Fulvivirga ulvae: one gene and its partners. Each later gene encodes a partner of the first gene's protein in a complex. Links are inferred from orthologs where the notes say so. Each region holds a gene or a part of one and is shown in the gene's direction. Other genes may lie near its edges. The genes, in order: rny, pnp and pfkA.

The links.
Region 2: rny (region 1) and pnp share a complex: the UniProt entries of both Bacillus subtilis proteins name them as parts of the possible RNA degradosome complex. The link is inferred for Fulvivirga ulvae from one-to-one orthologs.
Region 3: rny (region 1) and pfkA share a complex: the UniProt entries of both Bacillus subtilis proteins name them as parts of the possible RNA degradosome complex. The link is inferred for Fulvivirga ulvae from one-to-one orthologs.

Annotation. Positions count from the first base shown.
Region 1 is NZ_CP089981.1:3,700,045-3,703,126, reverse strand. Bases 63-2,983 are described here. They hold rny (ribonuclease Y), read left to right. Parts: upstream 63-700; coding sequence 701-2,266; downstream 2,267-2,983. Other genes in these bases: LVD17_RS15825 (hypothetical protein), read right to left, coding at 2,342-2,920; LVD17_RS15835 (cell division protein ZapA), read left to right, coding at 222-506; LVD17_RS15840 (hypothetical protein), read left to right, coding at 63-210. In the rest of the region: more of LVD17_RS15840, read left to right, coding at 1-62. UniProt on the Bacillus subtilis protein: Endoribonuclease that initiates mRNA decay. Initiates the decay of all SAM-dependent riboswitches, such as yitJ riboswitch. Involved in processing of the gapA operon mRNA, it cleaves between cggR and gapA.
Region 2 is NZ_CP089981.1:5,802,041-5,805,198, reverse strand. The notes cover bases 27-3,023. They hold pnp (polyribonucleotide nucleotidyltransferase), read left to right. Parts: upstream 27-455; coding sequence 456-2,591; downstream 2,592-3,023. Other genes in these bases: LVD17_RS24410 (sigma-70 family RNA polymerase sigma factor), read left to right, coding at 2,680-3,023; rpsO (30S ribosomal protein S15), read left to right, coding at 73-348. Outside these bases: more of LVD17_RS24410, read left to right, coding at 3,024-3,158. UniProt on the Bacillus subtilis protein: Involved in mRNA degradation. Catalyzes the phosphorolysis of single-stranded polyribonucleotides processively in the 3'- to 5'-direction. Necessary for competence development in Bacillus subtilis.
Region 3 is NZ_CP089981.1:6,008,172-6,011,310, forward strand. What follows is about bases 76-3,053. They hold pfkA (6-phosphofructokinase), read left to right. Parts: upstream 76-1,066; coding sequence 1,067-2,041; downstream 2,042-3,053. Other genes in these bases: LVD17_RS25160 (methylglyoxal synthase), read left to right, coding at 76-281; LVD17_RS25165 (NUDIX hydrolase), read right to left, coding at 278-1,003; LVD17_RS25175 (hypothetical protein), read left to right, coding at 2,038-2,895; LVD17_RS25180 (ROK family protein), read left to right, coding at 2,892-3,053. Also shown: more of LVD17_RS25160, read left to right, coding at 1-75; more of LVD17_RS25180, read left to right, coding at 3,054-3,139. UniProt on the Bacillus subtilis protein: Catalyzes the phosphorylation of D-fructose 6-phosphate to fructose 1,6-bisphosphate by ATP, the first committing step of glycolysis.

The DNA of each region.
Region 1 (3,082 bases):
GAGGTTTCTCAGTTAAAAAGTGAAAATGATGAGCTTAGAAGTATAGTAAAGAGCAAGGAGGAGCAGATCAGTAGCTTTCAAAATAAGATTAAAATTAGTAAGATTGTAAACGAAATAGATACAGGAGAAGGCAATACTTCTGAACTGAAGAGGAAAATTGACGATTATATAAAGGAGATTGACAAGTGTATAGCGCACTTAAGTAAATAATACCGCTCCATATGGACGAACTTTCTATAAGAATAAAAATTGCCGACAGAGAATACCCCATGAAGGTAAAGGCTGAGGACGAGGCAAGGGTAAGAAGCGCCGGCAGGCAGATTAATGAAAGAATTAAATCTTACAGAGAGAGATTTGGGATAGACGATAAGCAAGATCTTCTAGCTATGGTAGCCTTTGATTGCTTGGTGGATAAAATGGAGTTGGATGAAAAGCAATATAATACAGATGAAAGTGTGCTTGAAAAAATCAATCATTTAAATAATATCATCAATCAGGCCTTATAAGGCATAAACTCCGGTTCTGATAACCTTTTGCTGCATCTTTTAATGATGAGTGTTAGCTCAGGAATTAAGGGATCATCACCCCAACGAGGGGCGTTAGTAATATATTGGGCAAAGGTATTTTCAGAAATACGCCAAAGCTCATTCCGCAAAAACCTGCCTGACAACTCATTTAATCTTTTAAACTAAAAAGAGTAATGGCAGATTCAATCTATTTAATACTGGCTGGCGTTGTAGGCCTCGGTATTGGTATCGCGATAGGGCGGGCCTTGATGAGCAAGGTCAATAAAGGAAAAGAGCAAGAGCTTGAAGAAAAAGCAAAGGGCATAATCCGTGAAGCTGAACTTTCAGCAGAAAACATCAAAAAAGATAAGATCCTCGAAGCTAAAGAGAAGTTTCTGAAACTTAAGGCGGAGTTTGAAGAAGACGCATCCCGCAAGAAAAACCAGATTATTACCAACGAAAACAAATTAAAACAAAAGGAACAGCACCTTTCCAAAGAATTTGAACAGGTAAAAAGAAAAGAAACCGAGCTCGATGAATTAAAGGAAAACCTCTCTACTCAACTGGAGGTAGTGAATAAGAAAAAAGCCGAGCTTGATAAGTTTAATCAGCAGAAGGTCTCTATACTTGAAAAAATATCTAACCTTACAGCGGATGAGGCTCGTGAGCAACTGGTAGAGTCTTTGAAAGATGAGGCACAAACGCGCGCTTCTTCCTTCATCAAGGATATACTGGAAGAGGCCAAACTTTCCGCTACCAAGGATGCCAAAAAAATCGTACTGGAGACCATTCAAAGAACGGCCACTGAGCATGCCATAGAAAACTGTGTCTCTGTTTTCAACATTGAAAGCGACGACATTAAAGGCAAGATCATAGGCAGGGAAGGGCGAAACATCAGAGCACTTGAAGCTGCTACAGGTGTAGAGATCATTGTGGATGACACCCCCGAAGCCATCATTATTTCAGGGTTCGACCCCGTTCGTCGTGAGATCGCCAGGTTATCGCTACACCGGTTGGTGGTTGACGGCAGAATACACCCGGCCAGAATTGAAGAGATTGTAGCCAAAACCAAGAAAAATATTGAAGAAGAAATTATCGAGATAGGTGAAAGGACAGTGATCGACCTTGGAATCCATGGCCTGCACCCCGAGCTGATCAAAATGGTAGGAAGAATGAGGTTCAGGTCATCTTATGGTCAGAACTTACTACAGCACTCTCGTGAAGTAGCCAACTTATGTGCCACAATGGCCTCTGAGCTAGGCCTAAACCCTAAGCAGGCCAAACGCGCAGGTCTGCTGCATGATATTGGTAAAGTATGGCCGGATGAGCCGGAGAAGCCCCACGCTATTATTGGTATGGAGCTGGCTCAGAAATACAAGGAACACCCTGTAGTATGCAATGCCATTGGAGCTCACCACGACGAAATTGAGATGACTTCCATGATCTCCCCTATCATTCAGGCTTGTGATGCCATATCAGGAGCAAGGCCTGGAGCACGCCGAGAGGTAATGGAAAGCTATATCAAACGACTGAAAGAGCTGGAGCAACTTGCACTTAGCTTTGATGGCGTACATAAATGCTACGCTATACAAGCCGGCCGTGAACTACGCGTAATGGTAGATGCGGAAAATGTAAGCGACGAACGCGCCGGACAATTGTCTTTTGATATTTCTCAAAAAATAGAAAAAGATATGCAGTATCCCGGACAGATTAAAGTGACCGTGATCAGGGAAATGAGATCGGTATCTTACGCCAAATAGATAGAGAAAATCAAAGCAATAAAAAAGGCGGTTTACCAGGCATGGCAAACCGCCTTTTCTGTTTTCAGGCCACCTCTATTGTTCATAGATCTTATGAGCATCTTCAAGCTCATCGTTTAGCTCTTCTCTGCTGCTGATAAATTCATATTGTGTATTAAAGTATCCTTCAGGCCTGCTACCTAATATGTAATATTCCACGTCACTATCAGGAGCATTGATCACAACCTGATCCGATACCCTGACTGTCTGCCCTTGCAGGTCTTGTCCTGTTGGAAGCAGTTCTGCCACTACGTGCAGGTCATCATCATCAGCGTAAATTTCCCTTATCTTCATTTCATGACTTTCGTTGGCCACCTCAGCTTCCACACGGATAGTCCGCTCCTCCATTTCATTGTCATCTGGCGTATTTACTTCAATATAGGGTACATTCACCTGCCTCTTCTCTGTAACCACAACAACTTTGGGTACTTCCACTGTTTTAGTTCGGGTAGATACCTTCACATTCGCCCAATCGACATCATATTCAGGCAATTTCCCTGACTCAGCCTGAATATCTACGTCAGGCAGTTCTCCTTCTTCTGTTTTATCCACAGAACATGACACTGCGGCACTTATCATTAAGATTCCTGTAAATAGTTTAATTACACTTTTCATAGCTCTTAGTTTAATTGATTATACCTCAAATCAGGCAAGAAGCAAACCAAAGGCTACTTTAGGCGATACTAAGGGGTTATGATCAATTACTGTACATGGTTTTCCACACATTATGAAGTTCTGTACTCTGTCTTCAGTATGACCATAAATTCTTTTGATGAT
Region 2 (3,158 bases), 2.1 Mb from region 1 along the record:
TTTGGTAATTACGTAGTGGCTTGATACCTTTGCGCTTTATTTAATTATTACACTAACAAATTTTAACTAAGCATGTATTTACCAACAGAGAAGAAACAAGAGTTGTTCGAGAATCATGGTCGGTTAAAGTCAAAGGCAGATACAGGTTCTCCTGAGTCTCAAATTGCACTTTTTACCTACAGGATCAATCATCTTACCGAACATATGAAGAAAAACAAGAAGGACTACTCCACTCAGCAAGGCTTATTGAAGCTTGTGGGTAAGAGGAGAAAACTATTGAACTTCTTGCACAAAACTGATATCGAAAGATATAGGGCAATTCTCGCAGAATTGAATTTAAGAAAATAAATATAAAAGGGAATCCTCGGATTCCCTTTTCTGCCTTTATCCCGGAAGGTGTTTTTCCTTTAACAAGCGATCCCACCTAACCAATATTTTATAAACAAAAAGATAATATGCAACTTAACGTTATTAACAAAACTATAAATTTACCTGATGGGAGAACCATCACTATAGAAACCGGTAAACTGGCCAAACAAGCCGACGGTTCTGTAGTAGTCAGAATGGGTAACACCATGCTGCTAGCCACTGTAGTATCAAGTACTGAAGTTAAAGAAGGAGTTGATTTTCTGCCTTTGTCGGTAGATTATCAGGAGAAATTCGCTTCATCTGGGAAAATACCAGGTGGTTTTCTGAAAAGGGAAGGCCGCCTTTCTGATTACGAAATTTTGATCAGCAGATTAGTTGACAGGGCCATTCGTCCGATGTTCAACGATGATTATCACGCTGAAACGCAAATTGCTATCTCACTTATTTCAGGGGATGAAGAAGCATTACCCGATGCTCTCGCTGCCCTTGCCGCATCAGCTGCCCTTGCTGTTTCCGATATTCCTTTCAACGGACCAATTTCCGAAGTCAGGGTTTCAAGAATAAACGGAGAGTACATCGTTAACCCTACTTTGTCGCAAAACAAGGAAGCTGATCTTGACCTGATCGTAGCTGCTACCATGGATAACATTCTTATGGTGGAAGGTGAGATGAAGGAGGTTTCTGAGGATGACATGCTTGAGGCTATTAAAGTAGCTCATGAGGCTATAAAGGTACAGTGCCAGGCTCAGCTTGAGCTTATGGAAGAAGCCGGAAAGACTGAAAAGAGGGAATACAGCCACGAAAATAACGACGAAGAGCTGAAAGCAAAAATGCAGGCGGAGCTTTATGATAAAGCTTATGCATTAGCTAAAGGACAAGGCTCTAAACACGAACGCTCTGAAGGATTCAAAAAACTGAAGGAAGACTTTCTCGAAAGCCTGCCGGAAGAGTATGAACTTGATGAGTTCATGTTTGCAAGATATTTCAAGTCTATACAAAAAGAAGCAAGCCGAAACCTGGTATTAGACGAGAAACAACGACTTGACGGAAGGAAGCTTAACGAAGTAAGACCTATATGGTCTGAGGTTAACTATCTGCCATCTACCCACGGATCTGCTGTATTTACCAGAGGTGAGACCCAATCGCTCACCACTGTTACTCTGGGCACAAAAATGGATGAGCAGATGATCGACGGCGCTATGTTCGAGGGGTCTAACAAATTTATGCTTCATTATAACTTTCCCGCTTTTTCAACGGGTGAAGTAAGACCTAACAGAGGTCCGGGCAGACGAGAAGTAGGCCACGGTAACCTTGCGTGGAGAGCACTTAAAGAAGTGTTGCCAACTGAAAATCCTTATACCATTCGTGTGGTTTCTGATATCCTTGAGTCCAACGGGTCATCTTCAATGGCTACGGTATGTGCAGGCTCACTGGCACTGATGGATGCCGGTATTCAGATTTCGGCACCTGTATCAGGTATTGCCATGGGTATGATCTCAGATAGTAAATCTGGTAAATTTGCCATACTTTCAGATATCCTGGGCGATGAGGATCACCTCGGAGATATGGACTTTAAGGTTACAGGTACAGAGAAAGGTATTACGGCTACTCAAATGGATATTAAAGTAGATGGCCTTTCTTATGACGTTTTAAAGCAGGCTTTGGAGCAGGCTAAAGAAGGCAGACTTCATATTCTCAACGAAATGAAGAAAACCATCGCTCAGCCTAATCCGGATCTTAAGCCTAGTGCACCTCGTTCAGAAGTGCTCACTATCGAAAGAGAAATGATCGGAGCAGTTATCGGGCCTGGAGGAAAGGTAATCCAGGAGATACAGAAAGAGACCGGTGCTACGATCGTAATCGAGGAAGTTGATAACAAAGGCGTAGTAAGCGTATTTGCTGTTGATAAAAATTCAATGAACGAGGCATTGAAGAGAATAAAAGCTATCGTAGCCGTACCTGAAGTAGGGCAGGTTTATGATGGTAAAGTTAAGTCAATCATGCCTTTCGGTGCTTTCATCGAGTTTATGCCTGGCAAAGATGGCCTGTTACATATCTCCGAAATTAAATGGGAAAGAGTGGAGAATATGGAAGGTATTCTCGAAGTAGGAGAGGAAGTAAAGGTGAAATTAGTTGAAATTGACAAGAAAACGGGTAAATTTAGACTATCTAGAAAAGTACTGTTACCGAAACCTGAAAAAAAGGAGCAGAGCAGTAATTAATTCTGCTCTGACTTTTGTCATTTGGAACTAAATTTTATAAAATTGGTGTTTGCGTAATGGTCGATAGTGAAATTTATAAATAACTTGAATGAGACAGCTTAAGATTAGCAAGCAGATCACGAACAGAGAGAGTCAGTCGCTCGATAAATATCTGCAGGAAATAGGTAAAGTCGATTTATTAACACCAGATGAAGAAGTAGAGCTGGCTCAGCGGATAAGAGAAGGAGATCAATTAGCACTTGAAAAACTGACCAAAGCAAACCTGCGTTTCGTAGTATCTGTTGCCAAACAGTATCAGAATCAGGGATTGTCGTTGGGCGATTTGATCAATGAGGGTAATCTGGGTTTGATAAAAGCTGCTCAGCGATTTGACGAAACACGTGGTTTCAAGTTTATTTCATATGCAGTTTGGTGGATCAGACAGTCTATCCTGCAAGCTTTGGCCGAACAATCAAGAATTGTACGATTACCCCTTAATAGGGTAGGTTCTCTAAATAAGATATCTAAAACGTTTTCTGAACTGGAGCAAAAGTACGAAAGAGAGCCATCGCCTGATGAGTTGGCAGA
Region 3 (3,139 bases), 2.3 Mb from region 1 along the record:
AGCTATTTGCCACCGGTACCACCGGTGGCCATGTAGCCAATGCCGGATTGAAAGTAACCAAACTCTTATCAGGTCCGATAGGTGGTGATGCTCAGATTGCAGCCATGGCAGCGACCAATGAGCTGGATATGGTTATTTTTTTTAGGGACCCGCTAGGCAAACATCCGCACGAACCAGATGTACAAATGTTGCTTAGAATTTGCGATGTGCATAACATTCCATTGGCTACCAACCCGGCAACCGCCGAACTGATGATTGAAGGCTCGTCACGAATAGACTAAAACCAAAATTTATCTTTGATCCGCATGTATCGCTTGCGGTCAAATTCATAATACTGAGCAGGCTTGTGTGGAACACCCTGCTCTTTTTCATTAAGAGGCTTGAGCAATTTGGCCGTCAGGAATTTTTTCCTGAAATTTCTCTTATCAATATTGTGGTTCAATACAGCCTCATAAAGCTTCTGTAACTGGCGCAGGGTAAACTTTTCAGGCAAAAGTTCAAATCCTATCAATGGATCGTATTTCAGGTTGAGCCTAAGCTGTTCCAATGCTTTATTAACAATCATATTGTGGTCAAAAGCCAGTTCTCCCAGGTTATATACCGGCTCCCACCGTACATCCCGGGCAAAAGAAGCCGCTTTAGGGGAGAAATTCTGAAGATTAACCAGAGAGTAATAGGCTATGGTAATTACTCTGGCAGCGGGCTCTTCCCTTACATTTCTTAGCCATTGAACATCTCTAAGATCCTTTATCCTGTCCGGATCGCCAAAAGCCTGCAGCTGTTTCAAATAAATGTCAGACAATCCCGTTAATTCATAGAGCACCCGGCTGGCCGAATCATCAAGGGTTTCGTCATCAAGTATTAAATCTCCCGGCAAAGCTGAAACACCTCCACGCTGCTCACGTTCTATAATAAGCACGTTGAGACAGGTTCCGTCAAAACCGAATATAACACAGTCTACAGATACGTGCGGGTTAAAGTTATTTGCTGTTTTCCTTGTCAATTTCCTATTGCCTAAGTGTATCTTTTACACTAACTTTGATTTGTCAAATATAAAAAAATATTAATGAGCACTGAAATAAAAAAAATTGCGGTCTTTACTTCCGGTGGAGATGCTCCCGGAATGAACGCGGCCATCCGGGCCGTAGTAAGAGCCAGTATTTACTACGACAAAGAAGTTTTCGCAGTATATAGAGGCTATGAAGGTATGATCGATAATGATATCGTTCCCTTAGATGCCCGGTCAGTAGGTAACATAATCCAACGCGGCGGAACCATCCTGAAATCTGCGCGAAGTAAAGAATTCAGGACCCCTGAAGGCCGTAAGCAGGCCTATGACAACCTCCGCGCCCGAGGCATTGATGCTTTGGTAGGTATAGGCGGAGACGGTACGTTTACCGGGCTTCACAAGTTCTACGAAGAGTTCAACATGCCTGTAATCTGTATTCCCGGCACTATCGACAATGACCTTCCTGGTACGGATTATACTATAGGATACGATACTGCCACCAATACTGCGGTAGAAGCCATTGACAAGATCCGTGACACAGCCCTGTCTCACAACAGACTCTTTTTTATAGAGGTTATGGGACGGGATTCCGGTTATATTGCCATCAACAGTGGTATTGCCGGAGGAGCAATAGCTGCAATCATCCCAGAAGAGAAAATGACCACTGATGAACTGATAGCTATGCTGGATAAAAGTGACAAACGCTCAAGTCTGGTAATAGTCGCCGAGGGAGGAAAAAGTGGAAGTGCAATTGAAATAGCTAAACAAGTCAATGAAAAATTTAGTTATTATGATACAAAAGTAACTATATTAGGTCACTTACAGCGGGGAGGTTCACCATCCTATTTTGACAGGGTGTTGGCCAGCAAGATGGGTATAGCTGCTATTGAAGGGTTGATCCAGGGCAAAACTGATGTCATGGTAGGCGTTCGTGACAAGACCATGGTATACAATGATTTTAAAACCACCATGAATAAGGATCGTGAGATTGAACCCGAATTATTAAGAATAGCTAAAATCTTGTCTATATGATATTAATTGGCATAAGCGGCTCCACAAAATGCGACTGGCGGCTTGTAGAGGACGCTAAAATCTTAAAACAGGTAAGCACGGATGGCATTAACCCCTTCTTCCATAGTGAGGAAAAGGTTGCTGAAACCATCAAATCTGCAGGAGAACTTGCCAGCCACTTCGATGATATTGAAGTAGTGTTTATTTATAGCGCAGGCTGTGGCAGCAAAAGCCTGCAGTCTATCGTTAAAAGAGCCCTATCCAAGGTAATCCCCAAGGCCCATCATTATGTAAATCATGACATAGTAGCCTCTGCCCTGGCCACATACGAAGGCGTACCGAACATATCGTGTATCTTAGGCACAGGTTCAAATTCATGCTATTTTGATGGTGATATTGTAAGGCAGGAAACTCCGGCGCTTGATTACATTCTCGGAGATCAGGGAGGCGGCAGCTATTATGGTAAAAAACTGCTGAATGCCTATCTCTACAAACAGCTACCGCCACACCTTCACGATGCTTTCTCAGAAAAGTACAACCTCACCAAGGATGAAATACTTGAGAATGTATACATGAGGCCCTATGCCAATGTATACCTGGCTTCATTCATGAAATTTATTGAAGAGTACAAAGAAGATGAATACTTCCAAAACGTGCTCCATGAGGGTATGAGCGAATTTATGGATCTTTATGTTGTCCCTTTCAGCAAACACCAAACGATCAAGACTCATTTTACCGGTGCTATTTCATACATCTTCCAGGACATACTCAAGCCTGTTGCAGAAGAGAAAGGCATCCTGGTAGGGAAGATCATAAAAGAACCTATCAATGACCTGGTACAATATCACATTAAAAAACATTATCAAAAATCATGAAGGAAGTAACAGTCGGCATTGATATAGGTGGTACAAACACTAAATTCGGCATCGTTGACAGCGCTGGCACTGTGCTTTACCAAAGCAAACTGCCTACCCAAAAACACGCTGATTTCAAAGATTATATCCAGGAACTGGACAGCGCCATAAAACACGGAGTGGAACAAACCCCTGGTGACCTTCAAATCACTGGTATTGGAGTGGGTGCTCCAAATGCAAACTTTTACCGCGGCACTATTGAGCA